One region of the Asaia sp. As-1742 genome, then DNA from elsewhere that is predicted to be linked to it. Evidence: predicted binding sites of a transcription regulator. Region 1 holds the regulator's gene; the other holds the start of a gene.
The links. Region 1 encodes LexA, which represses DNA repair genes until DNA is damaged. Its sites were predicted from a motif close to TGTTCTANNTANGTTC; they were not measured.
Positions count from the first base shown of each region.

Region 2: a site for LexA is predicted at 7,391-7,406, ahead of radA (DNA repair protein RadA). Genes of this name have one in related genera too.

Region 1 is NZ_VWWA01000003.1:312,913-323,827, forward strand. Features, by position in the region: gene F3J08_RS06375 (L,D-transpeptidase) at 1-32, opposite strand, end outside; gene F3J08_RS06380 (response regulator transcription factor) at 234-953, shown strand; gene F3J08_RS06385 (exodeoxyribonuclease III) at 1,096-1,899, opposite strand; gene F3J08_RS06390 (dipeptidase) at 1,978-2,967, shown strand; gene uvrC (excinuclease ABC subunit UvrC) at 3,266-5,173, shown strand; gene pgsA (CDP-diacylglycerol--glycerol-3-phosphate 3-phosphatidyltransferase) at 5,274-5,879, shown strand; gene F3J08_RS06405 (hypothetical protein) at 6,120-6,524, shown strand; gene lexA (transcriptional repressor LexA) at 7,613-8,323, opposite strand; gene rpmG (50S ribosomal protein L33) at 8,560-8,727, shown strand; gene F3J08_RS06420 (septum formation initiator family protein) at 9,131-9,460, opposite strand; gene eno (phosphopyruvate hydratase) at 9,591-10,871, opposite strand.
Region 2 is NZ_VWWA01000010.1:21,541-32,455, reverse strand. Features, by position in the region: gene F3J08_RS13260 (hypothetical protein) at 1-14, opposite strand, end outside; gene F3J08_RS13250 (Hint domain-containing protein) at 1,488-2,696, shown strand; gene F3J08_RS13245 (M3 family metallopeptidase) at 2,809-4,932, opposite strand; gene F3J08_RS13240 (YigZ family protein) at 5,016-5,645, opposite strand; gene radA (DNA repair protein RadA) at 5,957-7,339, opposite strand; gene F3J08_RS13230 (ABC transporter ATP-binding protein) at 7,549-8,337, opposite strand; gene F3J08_RS13225 (ABC transporter permease) at 8,334-9,119, opposite strand; gene F3J08_RS13220 (GIN domain-containing protein) at 9,342-10,754, opposite strand; gene F3J08_RS13215 (GIN domain-containing protein) at 10,846-10,915, opposite strand, start outside.

The DNA.
Region 1 (10,915 bases):
GACCCGTTTGCGTGTCGCAGGATGACAGTCATGTCACAAACCTCACGTCTGAACATTAATTTATGATTAATTACCGTCTAAAGCTCGGTATCACGCCGGGGGAGGTGTCTGATCGGATTGGCGTTATCACGATATCCGTGTAAGGCTCACGGGCAAAACAAGGGTCTTTCTTCCTTGAGAAGTCAGGTCTTGGCTCAGGGGTGTCGTCCCCAGCTGGAGAGAGAAGGTTATACATGCCTGGTCCGCGTCCTGTCCTTATTGTTGACGATGACGATACGCTTCGCCAACTCCTGGTCGAACAGCTCAAGCTCGAAGGCGAGTTCGAACCGATCCAGGCGGTATCCGTTGCCGATGCCAAGGAAAAGCTCGGCGTGCCTGATGTGCGTGTCGACGCAATTCTGCTCGATGTGACACTCCCCGATGGCGATGGTCGCGATTTCTGCGCAGAGCTTCGCCGCCAGGGTATCCGTATGCCGATCATCATTCTGACTGGTTCGGATGACGAGGCCGATGTGGTGCGCGGCCTCGATGCGGGCGCGAATGACTATGTGGCCAAGCCGTTCCGTATCGCTGAGCTGCTGGCTCGCCTGCGTGCCCAGCTTCGTCTGTTCGAGAACAGCGAGGATGCAGTTTTCCCGATTGGGCCGTATCTGTTTCGTCCTTCCTCCAAGATCCTTCAGGAGCCGGCCAAGAACCGCCGCATTCGCCTGACGGAGAAGGAAGCCGCGATCCTGAAATATCTGTATCGCGCCGGGCATCGCCCGATTGCCCGTCAGGTGCTTCTCAACGAGGTCTGGGGCTATAACGCGGCTGTCACGACCCATACGCTGGAGACGCATATCTATCGTCTGCGTCAGAAGATCGAGCCCGATCCGGCAAACGCGTCGCTGCTGCTGACTGAGGGCGGTGGTTACCGTCTGAACCCGGAAGGCAGTGATGCGCTGATGGGCTGAAAGCTCTGTCTGCATGACGCGTGATCCAAAACCCCGGTCCTGCAAAGGCCGGGGTTTTTGTTTGAACGCGCTGGTGAATCATGGGCTGTGTTATACGAGGGGCATCCCCGTCACGAGGGAGGCCCGATCGGTTATCCTTGGGTCACGCGGCAGACAGATCTAGATCGAAAACCACCGGCACATGATCCGACGGGCTGTCCCAGTCTCTTACATCTCTCAACACGTTGAGGTTCGTAAGAGCTGGCTGCAAATTTGGCGTCAGCCATACATGGTCGAGGCGCCGCCCCCGGTTTGAAAGCTTCCAGTCGCGATTGCGATAGGACCACCACGTATAGAGTTTTTCCTGTGGCGGGACGACCAGCCTCATGGCATCGACAAACCCGGTCGCCGCCCAGGCATTGAGGCGTTCGATCTCGGGTGGCGTATGACTCACCACGGTCGAGAGCTGCTTGTGGCTCCACACGTCATGTTCGAGCGGGGCAATATTCAGGTCACCAACCACGATGGACCGTATCGGCGGGTTTTCCCGGAACCAGGCCGTCACCTCATCGAGAAAATCCAGTTTATGGGCAAATTTGTCGTTAACCGCCGGGTCGGGAATGTCGCCGCCTGCGGGGACATAGAAGTCATGGAGCATGACAGGGCCGGTTGTGGTGTCGATGACGACGCCAATATGTCGTGTATCGCTCTTGCCGCACCAGTCGGGCGTCGCTTCGATCGGCCTGATGGGATGGCGCGAGAGAATGGCGACCCCGTTATATCCCTTCATGCCCAGAAAATGCTGATGATCGTAGCCGAGCTCACGCAAGGGACCTGCCGGAAACAAGGCGTCAGGGACCTTTGTCTCCTGTAGGCAGATGATATCGGGCGCCTGTTCCTCACCAAGGCGCTGAAGCAGGGGCAGCCTCAGGCGCAACGAATTGATATTCCACGTCATCAGCCGCATGGCGCAGTGTCCTTCAATTTGGCAGGAAGTGCAGCAAACCCTCTTGCTGTGCGGCTGCAATAAACCATTTAAACAGGCATGACACCTGCGATTCACAAATCTCTCCTGACGCTCGACTCTCACATCGATATTCCGTGGCCCGACCGGGGCGATTTCGCCACCGGGTCACCTGATCGCCAGGTCGATCTGCCAAAGCTGCGCGAGGGCGGTCTTAAGGCTGTCTGTCTGGCCGCCTATATTCCGCAGACTGTGCTTGCGCCGGCGGAGCGGCAGGCTGCCTGGGAGCGGGCTCAGGCCATGCTTGGCGTGATCAACGGTCTTTCGGGCCCAGGCGTCGTGGCTTGCCGGACGGCAGCAGCCGTCAAGGACGCTGTTTCTTCAGGCAACGTCGCCATCGTGCCCGCAGTGGAGAACGGGCATGCGCTGGGTGGTGACATCTCCCGGATCAGTGCTTTGGCGGCACTGGGGGTACGTTATATGACGCTCACCCATAACGGACATAACGATCTGGCGGATGCAGCCATTCCCCTGCCGGCTTTAGGGAATGACAAGAGCCTTCATCACGGACTTTCACCCCTGGGACGTGAAGCCATTGCCTCGATGAACGCATATGGGATTGTGGTGGATGTCTCCCATGCGGCCAAGACGACCATGATGCAGGCGACCGAAATTTCGGCTCTGCCGATCGTGGCGAGCCATTCCTGTGCCCGCACCCTTTGCGACCATCCACGCAATCTGGATGATGAGCAGCTTCTGCGTCTGCGCGATACGGGTGGCGTGATCCAGATCACGGCCATGTCCTCGTTTCTGGTTCCCGCTGCCACCGGCAAAGCGGATGTTGCCGATCTTGCGCGTCATGTGCGCTATGTTGCGAATCTGATTGGTGTAGACCATGTCGGCGTATCCTCCGATTTCGATGGCGGCGGGCGCATCCAGGGATGGGCCGATGCAGGCCAATCCCCGGCGGTGACTGAGGCACTTGTTCGTCAGGGGTTCAGTGAAACCGAACTTGCGAAGATCTGGGGAGGCAATTTCCTGCGCGTCCTCGCGCAGGCCGAACGCGTCTAAAGGCAACTCCGAACAAAACAGGATCGTTCTAGCCAGGACGACCCGAAAATTTGTCCACTTTCAGGGCGGTTCCGGGATTGACTCCCTGTATTTCCAACGTCTTGGCGCTGTTTTTTCGATCCGGATAGGCAAAATTGTTGATTTTCAACATCTTAGCATCAAATGCCCAAAAATTAGGCAAAGCGTCGCAAAGCGCGCCAAACTGCGCCCGTCATGAATTTGTCACGCGATGCCCCACAGACTTATCCACATGTTCCGTGGATGAACTTGTGCGCGACCTGGGCAATGGTGTGCCGTCATGAAGACCACGCAGGCTGACCCGTCTGTTCATCACGATCAGACCGTTACTGCCACTGAACTGCCTACCCGCAAGGAGGGCGCAGAGGCCATACGGGAGGCTCTGAAAACCATTCCATTCACGCCCGGCGTCTACCGCATGCTGGGAGAGAAGGGGGAGGTGCTGTATGTTGGCAAGGCGCTGAGCCTCAAAAAGCGTGTGTCGTCCTATCTCCGGCTCAACCAGTTGCCAGAGCGGCTACGCCGCATGGTGAGCCTGACGCGATCGATGGAGATCGTGACGACGCGCACCGAGGCCGAGGCGCTGCTTCTTGAGGCCAACTATATCAAGAAGATGAAGCCACGCTTCAACATCCTACTGCGCGACGACAAATCCTATCCTTGGATCATGCTGACCGAAGGGCACGAATTTCCGCAGATTACCAAGCAGCGTGGCCGCCCGGTCAAAAATGCCACCTATTGGGGGCCATTTGCCTCAGCCTGGGCCGTCAATCAGACCCTGAACCTGATCCAGCGCAGTTTTCTGCTGCGTTCCTGCAGCGATGCCGTTTTGTCGTCACGTACACGACCTTGCCTGCTGTTCCAAATCCGTCGGTGTTCCGCACCCTGTGTAGACAGGGTGACCCCGGGGCAATATGCCGAGCTGGTGGATGAGACGAAACAATTCCTCTCAGGCAAGAGCACGGATGTGCATAAGACGCTTGTCGAGGAGATGGAAAGAGCCTCTGAGGCGCTCGAATTTGAGCGCGCGGCGGCCATACGTGATCGCATCCGAGGGTTCTCCAGCATGCAGGAATCGGGGATCATCAACCCGGCCTCGATTGGCGATGCTGATATCATTGCCCTCTGGCAGGAGGCGGGACGAACCTGCATCCAGGTTTTCTTCATCCGTAATTCCCGCAATAACGGAAATCGTGCTTTCTTCCCTGATCACGCGGAGGAAGAGAGCGCGGCAGACATTCTTGCAGCCTTCCTGCTCCAGTTTTATGACGACAAACCACCACCGCCCCAGATCTTGCTTAACAGCGACCCTTCGGAGCTCGACCTTGTTTCGGAGGCGCTGAGTCTCAAGCGCGGGCGCAAGGTGGAATTGCTTCAGCCACAGCGTGGCGAGAGGCGCGACGTGGTTCGCCACGCCGAGACGAATGCCCGCGAAGCGCTCGAGCGGCGGCTGGCAGAGAGCGCCGGTGTCAGCAAATTGCTCAATGGTGTGGCAAGCGTCTTCGGGCTTGCAGAGCCGCCCAAGCGGATCGAGACCTATGATAACTCGCATATCATGGGGCAGCACGCTTACGGCGTTATGGTCGTGGGCGGGCCGGAAGGGTTCGTCAAGCGCGCCTATCGCAAATTCGCCATCAAGGGGCCCGTCACGCCGGGTGATGATTTTGGCATGATGCGCGAGGTGATGGAGCGTCGCTTCGGCCGTCGTGATCCGGAAGCACCGGAGGCCCGGCCGGAAGACTGGCCTGATCTCCTGCTGATCGATGGCGGGCTGGGGCAGTTCAACGCTGTCCGGGCCGTTCTGGCAGAATTGAATGTGCGCGATATTCCTATCGTGGCTATTGCCAAAGGGCCGGACCGCGATGCCGGGCGTGAGTGGTTCTTTCAGGAGGGGCGCACGCCATTCCAGTTGCCGCCGAATGATCCTGTTCTCTATTACCTGCAGCGCCTGCGGGATGAGGCCCACCGCTTCGCCATTACGACGCACAGGGCAGGGCGCAGCAAGGCTATCAAGGTTTCTGAACTCGATAGTGTGCCGGGTGTAGGTGCCGTGCGCAAACGCGCCCTTCTGACGCGGTTCGGCTCGGTGCGTGGCGTCCGTAGTGCCAGTCTGGAGGAGCTTGTCTCGGTGTCGGGAATCAATTCAGAGACTGCCCGCACGATTTACGAGTTTTTTCACCCGCAATGATGCTTGAGAAGCTATGAAGAACCACCATGAGCGTCCTATCATGGTGCGCAATTTCATCTCCATGTGTTTTCTGACTTGAAGGCAGCTCCGGGAAAGATTCATGCTGACAGATCTGCCCAATATCCTGACCCTGCTGCGTATCGCGTCGATCCCGGTGCTGATCGCCCTGATTGCGTTCAATAATGCTTGGACGGACGGGATTGCCTGCGTGCTGTATATCGCGGCGTGCATTACCGACTATCTGGACGGGATGCTGGCGCGCCGCTGGAAGCAGGGGTCAGAATTGGGTCGGATGATGGATCCGATTGCGGATAAGTTGCTTGTGGGCGCCCTGCTCCTCGCATTGGCAGGGTATGGCCGCCTGGTGGACGGTGCGCTGTTCGCTGCGATTATCATCCTTGTGCGTGAAATCATGGTCAGTGGCTTGCGCGAGTTTATGGCCAGCCAGCGGGCCACCTTGCCATCTACCCGGCTCGCAAAATGGAAAACAGGAATCCAGATGGTTGCAATCGGCTGCCTGCTGGCGGGGAATGACATGCCCCGCGAGATCGGGATAGCGGGGATTTCGTTCATCCATGTCGGTGCAATCATGCTCTGGATATCCGTGGTGCCTACGGTGATGAGTGGATGGGGTTACCTCGTCACCGGCTTTGGAAGGATGCTCGGTACAGACGCAAACCGGTCATCGGCAAAGGTTACGCACTAGTATTGTGCGCTATACATGTTCTGTATCTGGTGTTGTGCGATGGGTCGCCCTAAAAGAGGCCTATACACATCCCTGGAGTAGATGATGAGAAAGGCCGCTCTTTTAGCGATTCCTGTTTTATTGAGTGGCTGTTCCGGGCTCGGGAAATCGCTGCATGACACCGCGACCTTTCCGGGGGCCAACCCGAACATGCCTGAGGGCATTTCGGAAAACATGGAGAAGGTTCGAGGGCATAGCTATATGGCAATGCCCATTGTGCCTGAAGGCGGAAACATCTGGCCCGGCGCCCCTCAACCTCTGCCCACCCTTCGTGACGTGATGGCGTCGCCAAACGGTTTGCGCGATGCTCTTGCTGACACGAATAGCTATTTCGGATCCATGACCAAAAGTCATGGCGCCAGCAATGATAGCAGCATCCAGCTGGGTGATGGTGGCAAGATCGAAATTGGCGAGCATGATGGTGTGGTCAACGGGGTGCATCAGTCGTCGCGTCCCTCGCTATCGTCGTCAGTCGAGGATAACGCTCATAAATACCTCGCTCCCACCCATAACGGGACCATTGTGATACCCAATGGGGATGGAACAAGCACACTTATTGCGCCGGATGGCACGGTGCGCGTGGAGAAGGAAAAATCGGGCCACTGATCCTGTGGGCCGCCCCAAGCGCCTACGTCTGGTGAGTATCAGGGTCAGGCCCGGCCCTTCATCCTGGCGATATCACCACTTGTCGTTCTCGGGTTGGCCTATATCAAGGCCCCTTTTCGTAGTCGCTCGCACGAGGCAAGTGGGGGGAAGTGACGGACGCGCGATGTATCCCTGCATCATTTGTCGACAAGCACCGTGTTTTCCGTCCTCAGGAATAAGCAGTCCGCCAGGCTGAAATCGCCGTTTATGCCGCTGAACGCTATCTCCTCGGAGATAACAGGCATCATGCCACCGACTGGTTCTTATGGCTGGCAACAGGCCTTGTGCGGCGCCCCAGACTGAATCCGATTCGAGGGCGAAGGCTCGGCCCGTTTCGTTCCACGGGTATCGAGACAATACCTGCACGTGAACCGGGCGAGTGGCGTCAGCGTGTCGAGAGCCGGGGGCATGGTCGTACTTACTTGCTCGGACGCTCATGTAAGGGCGCGCGCTTGCCTCAGGCCAGAGCAGAGGAAGGGGGCATTTACACAAATCCTGGACGGAGAACGCAGTAGCCAGGCTACCCTTAAGGTCACACCGTGCGAAGTGACGGAATCCCTGTTTCTCCCGAAGGGTGGCATCAAGGCGATAGGATGAGGCACAACGCCGAGGCCCTTTCACCCCGCAAATCCAGCGGCGCACTGAATGGCAACTCTGTCCTCATACCGGGGGCGCGAAGCGTTGAAGCGCGTTCGCGAACCGGTAAAATATTGACGCCCCCTCGGCATTCGCTACTACCCCGGTGAGAGCCGCATCATCTCTATTCGAGTTGATTTAGAGGCAAGGCCTCTTGCGACAGGCTCGTGCCGTCACGGCCGCACTCGAAAAACGTTGTTGAGAGCGGCTGCATTGGAGAATACGCCCAGTGCGTAGGTCTTCACCCGCCGTGGCTGGGAGCGGTGATGATCTGGTCTGGCTCCGGAACCGTAGTCCGTTACTGCATTGGCCGGCGCGTTACCTGGTTGTATTTGCGCGGCTCACCGATACATCCCTACTTATAAAATAGTCCGTGATCGACAGGGCGGCTCGCGCAGGAATATTCCGATACGTCAGCCATACTGTCGGTAAAGTCCGATCAGGATACCCTGAATCCTTACCCTGTTCCTAGGAAATATCTGTGTCTCATAGGACGGGTTGGCAGGCTCGAGGGCGATAGACTGCCCCTTTTGGCGTAGGCGCTTGAGGGTCACTTCCTGATCATCGACCAAAGCCACGACAATCTTGCCATTCTCGGCTGTCTCGGCCTGACGTATGATCACGATGTCGCCGTCCAGAATGCCGGCTTCGATCATGGAGTCACCGGAGACGTGCAAGGCGTAATGCTCACCATTCGTGAGCTGAGTTGCCGGGATGTCGATCTGCTCACCCTGATCCCGGAAGGCTTCGATAGGAAGGCCTGCAGCAATGCGCCCAAACAGGGGCACACCAACCACTGGGCTTCTGGCGTCTGGCAATGCAGGTGTCGGCTTCTCATCCTGACTATGGGCGAGATGCAGGTGGCTTGCGTCACCCGACTTGGCAGCAGCAGGGAGCGACTGACCTTCAATGACCGGCGTACGCAGGATTTCGAGAGCACGTGCACGGTGATGGTGACGCCGCAGGAAGCCGCGCTCTTCAAGTGCAGAAATGAGGCGATGGATGCCGGATTTCGACCGTAGCTCCAGCGCGTCCTTCATTTCGTCGAATGAAGGCGAGAACCCTGTCCGCTTGAGATAGCCGTCAATATAAAGCAGGAGCTGGTGTTGCTTGCGTGTCAGCATGGGGTTCCTCTCTCCGTGGCGAGGGCGGTACGAAACCGCAACTGCACGGAATCACTATGTTCTTATTAGGTTCTTGGTTCGATCTCTTCAAGATTTTTTCCCCGGAACATCAAAAATTATCCACCGTTTGAGCGGAAACACTTGACCCGCGGGCGTAATGCAAGCATTTATGCGCCCAGCTTGAAAACGCTGCCGTTCATGTCGCGCGCAGCGACAGATCAGTTTGCGAGGACCCAATGGCCAAGACCAACGTCATCCAGATCCGTCTCGTTTCGACCGCGGATACCGGATATTTCTACGTCACCAAGAAGAACGCCCGCTCGGCGACCGGCAAGATGGAAGTGCGCAAGTACGACCCCGTCGTTCGCAAGCACGTTGCGTTCCGCGAAGCCAAGATCAAGTAAGATCGGCTGACGTGACGGAAAAGAGCGGCTTTCGAGCCGCTTTTTTTGTGCCCGCTTGCTCCCGAAGGGAGAGGCCCGCGGTGCGGATCTTATGCAGGGTCGTACCTCGCTTCATCAATGTGTGATCCGGCTGGCGACCGGCCCGCTTGGCGACGAAGGCGCATCCAGCCTTTCCAAGGCACAGCCGCCGCGCAATCTTCTACTTTGAGATCAGGGAGGGGAGCGCAGGTGAGGCAGTAGTGTTCAGCCTGAATGCCAGTGCGCTCGTTTAAGCGAGACTGACTGCCAGCACTGCGTGAGGATGCGGAGCTATTTCAGCCCGAGGTAGCAGCGTGACACAATGCCCGCTCTTGAGATTCTTGACAAAAAACTCCTGTACGGAAGAGGCTCGCCTCTCAGGCTCTCAATAAAGCTTTTCATGAGGGCCATACGGGATAACCGTATCGCCATTGCGGGCCAGATTGAGCATCGCGCGTGAGCGCTCATCGAGCATATCGGCATCCAGAGCGCGTTCGTTCAGGCTACCGATCCTGCGCTTCCAGACGGCCTGTTCAGCGTCCGCGTCTTTCTGGGCTTGAAGTGCCTGGTCCATCAGTTTGAGTTGCTGATGATAGGCCTTGATTCCGTGGTCGCCCTGTAGCGCATTCCAGCCAAAATAGGCCGTGAGCCCGAGAAAAAGAGCCGGCGGGACGACGGCGCGTACAAAACGACGGATGGCTCGGACGATCTGCACGGGAACTCCACGATTTCAGGCAAGGTGTAACGCCTCAAGACTAGCCCTAGCTCGCCACCGCTGACAATCGTGTAAACGCAATGAGGGAGAGAATGACTCTCTCCCTCATGCTTGCGTAGTGCAAAAAAGGTTAGGCGCGCGGGAGGATCGAGCGGCCTGCGTAACGGGCAGCGGTTGCCAGCTCGTTTTCAATGCGGATCAGCTGATTGTACTTTGCCGTGCGATCCGAGCGTGACAGCGAGCCCGTCTTGATCTGACCGCAATTAGTCGCCACGGCGAGATCAGCGATGATCGAATCTTCAGTCTCACCCGAGCGATGGCTCATGACGCACTTGTAGCCGGCGCGATGCGCGGTTTCCATGGCGCGGAGCGTTTCGGTCAGCGTGCCGATCTGGTTGACCTTAACCAGCAGGGCATTGGCCGTGTTGCTCTCGATACCACGCACCAGACGCTCGGTGTTGGTCACGAACAGGTCGTCCCCGACGAGCTGCAGCTTGTGGCCAAGCTTTGCTGTCAGTTCTGCCCAGCCTTCCCAGTCGTCTTCTGCAAGGCCGTCTTCGATCGAAACAATCGGGTAACGTGCTGCGAGATCGGCCAGGTAGTCGATCATGCCCGAAGAGTCGAGATCGCGGCCTTCGCCGTCCATCTTGTAGCGGCCATCGCGATAGAATTCGGTGGCGGCACAATCGAGCGCGAAGGTGACGTCTTCACCGAGGCGGTAACCAGCACCTTCGACCGACTTCGAGATGAAGCCAAGTGCTTCGTCTGCCGACTTCAGACCTGGAGCAAAGCCGCCTTCGTCACCAACATTGGTGTTGTGGCCCGCTGCATGCAGGTTCTTCTTCAGGTGCGCGAAGATTTCCGATCCCATACGCACAGCGTCCATGATCGTCGGTGCGCCGACCGGCTGGATCATGAATTCCTGGATGTCGATGGGGTTATCGGCATGCTGACCACCATTGACGATGTTCATCATCGGCACGGGCAGGGTGTGCGCGAAAACGCCACCGACATAGCGATAGAGCGGGATATCCAGCTCAAGCGCGGTCGCCTTGGCGGTCGCCAGCGAGACGGCGAGGATCGAGTTGGCACCCAGACGCGCCTTGTTCGGCGTGCCATCCAGCTCGATCATGGCTTCGTCGATGGCGATCTGATCGGACGATTCGGCGCCCTGCAGGGCGTCAAGGATCTCGCCTTCAGCGAAGGCAGCAGCCTTGAGAACGCCCTTGCCACCATAACGCGACTTGTCGCCGTCACGCAGCTCGACGGCCTCATGGGCACCGGTGGAGGCACCGGACGGAACAGCAGCGCGGCCCTTGGCACCCGAGGACAGTTCAACCTCGACTTCTACAGTCGGATTGCCACGGCTATCCAGAATCTCGCGAGCAATGATATCAATAATGGCGCTCATTTGGGGGCTCCCTGTTTGAACGTTCGAACTTCGGGCATCACAAG
Region 2 (10,915 bases), on a different contig from region 1:
AGCGCCTGATCCATTTCCGGATACTGATACCAGTCATTATCCTTGCTCATGACGTGGATGGCATCGATAGATCTTTCCGACAGAAAGACCTCGCCAAAGCCGCTTCGTTCGAGGGATCGCGTACTGTTGTGACAGTCAAACGTAATCACAAGATGCGAACGAGCGAACCCTCCCACGAAGCGTACGAGGAGATTTTCAGATCGGAAGATCACCGTACTTGTCATGGATGCAATATCCTCATGTAAGGCTTGCAGTGACCATAATGTGGGTAACGGATCGAGTCACTCGATAACAGTGTGGCTCCTGTGGCTGTTACAAAAAATCCTCTTCGTTTCTTCGCTCGATTTGCTTCCTGCACATGCCCGCACACTCGTCTGGGATAAGTGCCGACTGGCTACGAGCCGGCTGGGAATAGTTGCGGATAGCCGTTTCGTTGGGTGAAATTGGTGCCCATCGCGACGAGGAGCATGGCCTGTGAAACGTTTTGGCGCCGCCAGCGGGCTATGTAGCCGTCAATGTGTTTCACGACCTACCGAGAGGATGGAACCGCAAGTCCTTCGATGCGTCCCGACGATGGAGGATCCTGACGACGTCTCCCGGGCAACTCGCCTTGTCCAGCCGTTGGAGGTGGTCATAGGCTCGCCCGGATTACCGATGCTTTTCCCATGGCCAGCGCTCGCGGATCGCATTCAGGATCACTGCGGCTATTGGGCTGGCTTCTCGTCTTGCCCGCTTCCGATCGAGCATCAGTTCAACGTCATTGATGGTCGGAAGACAGGAACCACTGCGCCAGTTTGCTGAACCAGCTACAGACCGTACGTCAGCGGTGGAAATGGATTGGCAGCGTATGTCCGCTGCAACTCAGGCGGACCGGATATCGGACCACGTTAATCACCTCGCAGAACTCGACATCCCGCGGATGGCCGATACACACCGGTTCGGGCGTCAGCGGCGCAATCCGCTCCCATCCTCCGTCCGTCATGTCAGATGGATAGCGCTTTGCCCCTCAGGCAATCCCGGGCATTCGGGCCCTCTGCTCTGATGTTTACTCCCAAAGCCTGAATCGCGCTCCAGTGGCTTTCCAGGGTGAGCTTTGATAGCGCAACGCCGTACTTGGTACCAACTTGAGAGAACCGCCAAACGCTGCGTCACCGAAATTTTTTCGGGCTTATGCTTGATCTATATTTATAAATGGGTGAAATTATCATTATTGACTGGTAATCAATAATAAAAAAGTGAAAGAGGGACCCATGCAGATCTATAGGGAATTCTCTGGTGATCTCCATACCAGTATTTTTGGCCCCACTTATTGGAACTATGTCTCAGTTTATGCCGCTACCTCGGATGATGCGCGTGTTGTTTTTGACGGGTGTGACGACTCAATTCCTGCGCCATCGACAGGAAGCGCCAACAATCCAACCTACCTCAGGGGAAAATTCGCGATATACATCGATCCGTCTGCATGTTTGAAGACAACAGTGACGTTCATGCAGAATTATACCACGCTTATCCACTACCAGACCAATGATCAAACGAATGGCATTGATATTTACATAGACTATAATTACTTCGATATTTCGGTAGAATATCAGGGGCAGCCGATCGCGATCAGTAATCTGACAAGCTACATGGGGCCATACGCAGGCAAGGTGGAATTTGCGCCATGCTATCTTCCAGGCACCCTGATCGAGACCCCAGAGGGGGAGCGTGCCGTCGAATCGCTGCGTGCCGGAGACAAGATCATCGTCTATAGCGCTGACGGACGGTCAACGAGAACGATCACTTCGATCGGTTGCGGCCAGTCGAATGTCTGTGCGTCCGCTTTCGACGATTTGTCAGGATGGCCGGTACGTATAATCAAGGGCGCCTTGTCGGAGGGCATTCCCTACAAGGATCTGCTAGTCACCTCGGAGCATTGTTTATACCTCAACGGGTGCTTCGTTCCTGTGAGAATGCTCGTCAATGGTCTCACCATTTTTTACGACAAGACCGTAAGTTGTTTCAATTACTACCATATCATCATGGAGCCACATGCCATTGTCCGGGCGAATGGCGTTCTGAGTGAGTCGCTTATCGGCATGGGTCACAGTGACCTTTTGCATGACCAGTCAGGTTTCTCGTTATCCGCCCTCATGGGCGACTGGAACAGTGCTGCGGCCCCCCTTAATACAGAGCGCACATTTGTCGAGCCACTTTACAGAGAGCTGGAAGCACGAGCCTGCCTGATAACCGGCGAGAGGCCTCGGCCACCTGCTTCGCTATGTGAGGACCCAGGGCTGTATCTCGTGACGGATGCTGGCAGATGTATCGAGGGACAGCCGGGGACGCATGGCGTCGTACATTTTGCCGTTCCGCATGCGGTGCAATCTGTCCATATCATGAGCAGAACCAGTCGTCCTTGCGATGTGTATGGTCCTTTCGTCGACGATCGTCGTCTTCTGGGTGTGCTCGTGGGAGACATCATGATGGAAACCGGGGGTGTCTGTAATCCGGTGCGTACGCATATCGAACAAATCGATCTCGCTGGTTGGCAGGCCGAGGTTGCCGGGGACATGCGCTGGACAACAGGGGGCGCTTTGCTGCCGCTCCCCAAGCGGAAGCACGAGGGGCTTGCCAGACTCTCTATCGAGATCCGGCATGCGGGCCCTTACAGGATGTCTGAAGCCATCGGGGTGGATCTGAAGCAATCAGCCTGAAGTGACGCCCGGAAGTAAGGCTGCCTGCGTGACGCACAGGCAGCCGCATTTGTATTGAGACAGGATAGGGTTCCAAGGGCCCAAAACAGGAAGCCCGTGGAACGAGTATTTCTTACTTGCCGTCAGACACCAGGCCGCGATGGGCCAGCATGGGACCAATCTCGGGGGCCTTGCCGTAGAAGGCCTTGAACATCGGGCCGTAATCCATGGTGTGTCCCTTGGACAGGATCATGTCACGGAAGCGCTGGCCGTTTTCACGTGTCAGGCCGCCATGCGACTGGAACCATGAGAACACATCCTGATCGAGCATTTCGGTCCAGAGATAAGCGTAATATCCGGCCGAGTATCCATTGCCCCAGATATGCAGGAAGTAGCTTGAACGATAGCGCGGCGGAACGTTCGCGACGTCGAGGCCGGTCTCGTTGAGTGCCTTGGCTTCGAACTGATCCACATCCTGACGCGGCGCATCGGCCGAGAGACCGTGCCATGACATGTCGAGCTGCGCTGCCGCCACGATTTCACCCAGTGCATAGCCCTGATTGAAATGTGCGGCTTTCTTGATCTTGGCGACCAGCTCGGCCGGCATCGGGGCGCCGGTCTTGTAGTGGCGGGCATAATGGGCGAACACCTTCGGATCCATCGCCCAGTTCTCGTTGAACTGTGAGGGGAACTCGACGAAATCGCGCGCAACCGCCGTACCGGAAAGCGTGGGATAGGTCTGGCTGGCAAACAGACCATGCAGCGCGTGACCGAATTCATGGAACATGGTCGTCACGTCGTCTGACGTGATCAGCTGCGGCTGGCCGGGCGCCGCCTTGGTGAAGTTCGCCACGTTATAGATAACCGGACGCGTCTTCAGCAGGTCGCTCTGACCCACGAAATTCGACATCCAGGCGCCACCCGATTTGTTGTCGCGCTTGAAATAGTCGAAATACATCAGGCCAAGCGGCGAGCCGTCCTTGTCCTTGACTTCGAAGACCATGACATCGGGGTTATAGACCGGGATGTCCTTGCGGGGCTCGAAGGTGATTCCGTAAAGCTGGTTTGCTGCATAGAATACGCCATCTGTCAGCACGGTATGCAGCTCGAAATAGGGCTTCACATCGTTCTGGTTGAGGTCGAATTTCTGCTTGCGGACGCGCTCGGCGTAGTAATTCCAGTCCCACGGCTTGAGTGTGAAACTCTGATGGTCTTCACCGATGGCCTTTTGCAGCTCGGCAGCCTCACGATGCTGTTCGGCAGCCGTTGCCGGCACGAGCTGGTGGATGAAGCTGTTCACAGCTGCCGGCGTCTTGGCCATCTGGTCATACAGCGTATAGGCAGCGTAATTGGGGTAGCCGAACAGGGCGGCCTTTTCGGCGCGCAGCTGGGCGATTTCCGCAATCGTCTGGCGGGTGTCGTTGGCGTCGCCCTTTTCCGCACGGGTCCAGCTCTGGTTGAACAGGGCTTCACGCGTGCTACGGTCGCTCAGAGAAGCGAGATCGGGCTGTTGCGTCGTGTTCTGCAGCGGCAGGACATATTTACCTGTCAGCTTGCGTCCTTCGGCGGCCTTCTGGGCAGAGGCAACGGCGCCGTCATCGAGCCCGGCGAGCGCCTCTTTCTTGTCCACAACCAGAGCGCCGGCCTTGGCGCTGGCAATCAGCTTCTGGTTATAGGCGGTTTCGAGTTTGGACAGCTGGGTATTGATGGCGCGCAGCTTCTGCTGGTCGGCATGATTCAGCTCAGCGCCCGAATGGACGAATTGCTGGTAGTAAACCTCCAGCAGCATCGCCTGCTCGGCGTTCAGGTTCAGCTTGGCGCGGTTGTCATAAAGCGTCTTGACGCGGTGGAAGAGCTTGGGATTGAGATAGATCTCGTCCTGATGCTGGCTGAGCTTGGGCGCTTCCTTGCTGTCGATAGCGTCCATGGCGTCGTCCTTGTCCGCCGAGTAGACACCATAGAACACGCTCTGGGCGCGGTTCAGCAACTGGCCCGAACGCTCCATGGCGACAATGGTGTTGTCGAAGGTCGGCGCAGCCTTGTTGTTGGCAATCGCCTGCATTTCCTTCAGCTGGTCGGCCATGCCCTTTTCAAAGGCCGGCACGTAATCACTGTCCTTGATCTTGTCGAAGGGGGGGGCCTGATAGGGCAGCGGGCTTGCCTGAAACAGCGGGTTGGCAGGGGCAGCCAGCGCCGTGGAAGACAGAAGGGGGAGGGCAACAGCTGCCAGAGCCGCAGCGTGTCTGAAAACGGGCATGAACAAGGATCCTACGATCGTAACATGATATGTTACCGTAGGAAGGAAACGAAGAGGCGTCAAACCGCCTGCATGATGTTCCGCTAACGTACCGGATTATCCTGCTCACCGGGCAGGTCCTGTTCATCATCATCCAGCACGCGAACCGGGCCGCCGCGCAGCAGATCCTGCAGAACAGCCTGCACGGCTTCAGAGCGTGAGAGGGGAATGTCGAGTGAGAGCGTGGCCCCGGTCTCATCGAAACAGCAGCTCTCCTGAGTGGCCTCCCACTCCGCCAGTCTGGCCTGAACGATGGGCAGCAGGCTGAACGAGGCATGAAAGCCAAGACGTTGCATGGGCACGATCTCAACCGCCTCGCCCTGTTTCAGGCAGGAAGCCGCTGCCCCGCCATAGGCGCGCACGAGACCGCCAGCGCCCAGCTTGATGCCACCGAACCAGCGCACGACAATGACCGCCACCCGGTCGAATTCCTGTGAGTCGATGGCCTGCAGAATGGGGCGTCCCGCCGTGCCACCCGGCTCGCCATCATCGAAGCTGCGATACCGCCCCCCGATGCGCCATGCCCAGCAATTATGAGTGGCGTCTGGCACACGCACGCGCTCGAAAAAAGCCAGTGCCTCGGCTTCATGGGCAATCGGCGCAGCATGGACACGGAACAGGCTCTTCTTGACCACAGTGTCCTGCTGCGTTTCAGCCACCAGTGTTCGGGTCATGCGTCCTCAATCCTGCCTCGCCCTTTTTAGGGTTCTGAGTTGCGGTTCTTCTCCGGTCAGGAAGCAGGCCTGAACAGGTTTTGCAAGGGCGGTGGGAACAGGTGTGTCGCGGTCCTGCTCGGGCCACATGATCGTGGCTTTTCAAAAATCCCATGCTTATGAGGTTGCCGCTACCGTAACGTCGACACTGGCGCGGTGATTGCGCACGAGCCGTGAAAAGGAGCGGGTGCCCCGGTTACCGGGCAGTCTTTTGCACCTGTTCGGCACATCCTATGCGGACGCTCATTGCCTGACGGCTCAGGACGACGCGCTTATTCGTCAAGCGGCTGGAACAGCTCCACCAGATCGTTCAGATGACCGATTTCCTTCAGCGCCAGACTCTCAGGAGGTTTCGGGCGTGCGCCTCCGCTCGCCACACGCCGGGGGAGGATGGCCTGTGCGAAGCCGAGTTTCTGGGCTTCCTTGAGACGAAGATCCGTTTGCGAGACCTGACGCACCTCACCGGACAGCCCCACCTCGCCGAAATAGGTTGAGCCCGCCGATGTCGGTACGCCCGTCGCGGCCGAGATCAATGCAGCTGCCACCGCCATATCGCAGGCGGGTTCACTGATCCGCAGACCGCCCGCGATGTTGAGGTGCACATCCATTCCAGCCATCTTGAGGCCGCAGCGGGCTTCAAGAACAGCCAGAAGCATGTTGAGCCGCGCCGTTTCCCATCCGACTACCGCACGTCTGGCTGCGCCTTCACCGGCCTTGGGCGAGACGAGGGCCTGAATTTCCAGCAGGACAGGGCGTGTGCCCTCCATGCCCGCAAAAACAGCCGATCCCGCAATATTGCCGCGCCGTTCTGCCAGAAACAGGGCCGAGGGGTTGGGGACTTCCGTCAGCCCTGTATCGGTCATGGCGAACACGCCAATTTCGTCTGTCGCACCAAAGCGGTTCTTGGCGGCACGAAGGATGCGGAACTGGTGACCGCGATCGCCCTCGAAATACATGACGGCATCGACCATGTGTTCGAGCACGCGCGGGCCTGCCAGAGCGCCTTCCTTTGTGACATGACCGACCAGAACGAGCGAGAACCCGACCGTCTTGGCCAGTCGGATCAGCTCGAAAGCGCAGGCGCGCACCTGAGCGACAGAGCCCGGCGCGCTCTCGATGGTCTCGAGCCACATGGTCTGGATCGAGTCGATAACCACCACATGATGAACGCGGTCCTGCTCCAGCGAACCCGCAATTTCGGACACATTGATACTGGCTGCCAGATCGAGCGTCGGCGCATCGAGTTTCAGGCGGCGCGCGCGCAGGCGTATCTGGTCCACGGCTTCTTCGCCCGACACATACAGTACGCGCCGGCCTGCCTGCGCCAAAGCACAGGTGGCCTGAAGCAGAAGCGTGGATTTGCCAATGCCCGGATCACCGCCCACCAGCACAACAGAGGCCGGAACAAGACCGCCGCCGAGCACGCGATCGAATTCGGCAATCGAGGTCTGGATGCGTGGCGGGGGAGTAAGATCGCCATCCAGATGCATGAGCGTGAGGCGACCTGCACGCTTGCGTGTTTCACGACTGGTCGGCTCGACGGCCTCTTCAACGATGGTGTTCCACTCGCCACAGGCATCGCAGCGACCCGACCATTTGCTGGTGACTGCCCCACAGGCCTGACACACGAAACGGGCTGTGGGACGCTTGGCCATGAGGAACATCTTCCGGTCTGGGGTTCAGATCGGAAGATAGGGCAGATGGGGAAACATAACAAGAACGGCGATGAGGTTCTTCTTTTTCAGAGGAAAAAGAAGCAAAAAGACTTTCAGATTCTAGTCGGAGAAAAACCGGGGGGTTTGATCCCCACCATGGGAAAGAGTTTTTTGGTTCTTTTTTGCAAAAAAGAACGCCCCTTTGTCCCCTAACGCCGCAATTCCATACCAATCGGCCCATCCTTGCGGCCATGGGTAAACTGATCGACCATCGCGTTTCCGCTGTTCATCAGTTCTGACGCCAGCCCCTGCCAGACCAGTTTTCCATGATAGAGCATGGCCGCCCGGTCGCCGATACGCTGCGCCGAGGCCATGTCATGGGTGATGGCAATAGCGGTTGAACCAAGGCGTTTGACGCAATCCACGATCAGCCCGTCAATCACAGCCCCCATGATCGGGTCGAGGCCCGTTGTCGGCTCGTCGAAGAACAGGATGTTGGGTGTGCCTGCAATGGCGCGGGCAAGCCCCACGCGCTTTTGCATACCGCCCGACAGCTCGGAAGGCGCGAGTGCCCCTACCGAGGGATCGAGCCCGACCTGCTTGAGAATATCACCGGCCTGGGCACGGGCTTGTGCCGCACTCAAGCGGTGAGCCTTGCCGCGACCCTTGGCGCGCAGGCCGAACACGATGTTATCGGCCACGCTCATGCTGTCGAACAGGGCAGCATTCTGGAACAGCATGCCAATCTGTTCGACAAGGGCATCGCGTCGTGCGGGGGAAGCGGTAAGCACGTTTTCGCCGTCGATCTCGATCGTGCCGGAATCCGGGGTGATCAGACCGAGGATGCAGCGCAGAAGCACCGATTTGCCACTGCCTGAACCACCGATAATCACCATTGACGTTCCGGCTTCGACATCGAGGTCGATGCCATCCAGTACGGTTTTGGAGCCGAAGGATTTGGTCAGGCCGCGAATGCGGATCTTGGGCAGGGCGCTCATTGGGCGAAGAACAGATCCGTCAGGAGGTAATCGAAAGCGAGAAGCAGGATCGAGGCAGCAACGACCGCAGCCGTGGTGGCCGAACCCACACCCTCGGCGCCGCCACGGCTGGTATAGCCATGATAGCAGCCCATCAGGCTGATGATGAACCCGAACACGGCCGCCTTGGAAAGACCGACCAGCACGTCCAGCGGCTTGAGCGCGTTGAACGTGGCAATGATGTAGTTCTGCGGGTCAAAGCCGAGCTTGGAAACCGAAACGGTAAAGCCGCCGAGCACGCCCAGAATATCGGCAATAAGCACCAGAAAGGGCAGGGCCAGCGTACCAGCCAGAAGGCGCGGCGTAACCAGATACTTCATCGGGTCGGTCGAAAGGGTGCGCAGCGCGTCGATCTGGTCGGTCACGCGCATGGTGCCGATCTCGGCTGACATGGCTGCGCCGACGCGGCCCGCCACCATCAGACCGGCCAGAACCGGGCCAAGCTCACGAACCACGGCCAGAACGACGATTCCAGCAATGGCGCTCTGCACATGGTACTGGGCGAAGCCTGCATAGGACTGGAGTGCGATCACGCCGCCGGAGAAAATCGCGGTCAGCGCCACGACTGGCAGCGAATAGAAGGCGATTTCAATCAGGCTGTTGAAGAACACGCCCCAATAGAAGGGCGGTCGCAGCAGATGCGACAGGCCTGCCAGGGCAAAAAGCGCCAGAGCACCAGCCTTGCGCACGATGCCGAGAAAGGCACGTCCGATGGCCGCAACGGGATCGAGTAGGAAATTCACGGTCAGCAGCTGCCATCAGGGAAGGTCATGCTTCAAGCCCTAGCCTGCCTGACGCGCTACGTCAAAGCCCTCTGTGACGCGAGGATGCACCCCGATCGTCTGCCTTTCCGCGCAGGACACCTGCGACAAACCGGATCGGGATGACGGGGTGTGAGAGGGCTGAATTCTGTCAGCCCACACAGATGCTTCCGGACCGCAGGGCATGTGTGTCAGATGAGGCGGTCAGGCTCCGTTCTGACGCCGGTCCAGATCGCGGAACTGGGTATGCAGGTGGAAGTCGCGCGAGGTGACGCAGGTCTCGACGGCCCCCACACGCCTGTCGAGCTTTTGCAGACGCTCTGTCAGCTCAAGCAACTGCGGAAGCTGGGTCTGTGGCATCGGGTCTGACACACGGGTCATGAGCGACAGAAGGAAAGGCTCGACCTTGCGGGCAAGTGCCGGATGATGGCTTTGAAGGGCCGCGATGATCTTCGGGATGAGACGCCGACGCATCAAGGCAATGGCCAGCACAGCCAGCGCAACCAGCCCGGAGACCATTCCGCTGCTATCGGACAACATAGGAAGGCTCAGCCCGGATTTGCCTGTGCTGGAGGACGTATGCTGCGTGCTGACATGGGTCGTCCCCGACGTGACTGGCGCTACCGGTGGCTCGGGAGGTTCTGGTGGCTCAGGCGGCTCTGGAGGCTCAGGCGGTTCGGGGGTGGAGACGTGAACGCTCTCACTTCCCATGCGACGCAGCGCATCGAAATCAATGATCGTACCATCTGGCTTGATCAGGCGATGGCTGTTGATGCGTGTCCCATCGGCCAGACGCATGTCGTCGGGCGTGATGCGGGTGCCGTTATTCGTGTTGCTGTCGCGCACCACGCCGGTAAAGCGCTCGCCATGGCCGGACGGTATGGCAATTTCGATGCTGCCGCTCGCGCTCGAATGGGCGTGCTCGTCTGCCAGCACCTGATGCACGCGGATATCGCCCGAAGCGCTGGTGCGTAGCGTGGCGTTGCGTGCCACGCCGTCAAAGATGGCGTCACCCGGACCGGACAGCGACACGGCAAGCTGGTCGATGGTGCCACCGCGTATGACGACATCGCCGGGGCCGGTCGTGCCGATCACGACCGAGCGTGCAGTTGCGGTATCGATTTGCGCCTCGCCCGGCCCGGAGGTGGCAAGAATTGCCGGCCCGGTCAGTGTGCCCAGGGAAAGCGCCCCCGGACCGCTGCCCCTCAGCAGAAGGGCGCTCGCCTTGTCGACCGAGATATCGCCCCGGCCCTGACGCAGGGAAAGCGGCCCGTTGACCCAGTCGATATCCAGTTTGTCGTAATTCATCGCGGTGGAGACAATGGCTGCCCCCTCGCGTAGCTGAATTGTGGCATCCTGACCGCAGGCGCTGCCGGTCAGCCACGCGTCGTGGTGACCTGCCTCGAAGGAAAGACCTGCTGGCACCTCCTGCATGTCGGCATTCTGCTGGAGTGCCCCGGCACCCCGGACGTGAATATGGGCGGTACATCCCGCCTCGATATGCAGCGTATAAGGTGCGGCGGCGAGTGCGGCCTCCGGTGTCGTGGGCAAGCTCGTTTCTGCAAGGGCGGGCGATATGGTCAGGACGAGAAAAACGCCCAGGCTGATACGGCTCATGACGTCTGTCCTTTTTTCATGGGGCCGCAGTTCGGACCCGCTGACTGCGCGCAGGCGTCGGTTGTCCTGTCGCCGCCAGGCACGCTCTGCATCACCCGTGATTTCTGGCGAGATGATGAAATTCGCGATGCAGGTGGAAATTGCGTGAGGTTACGCATTGC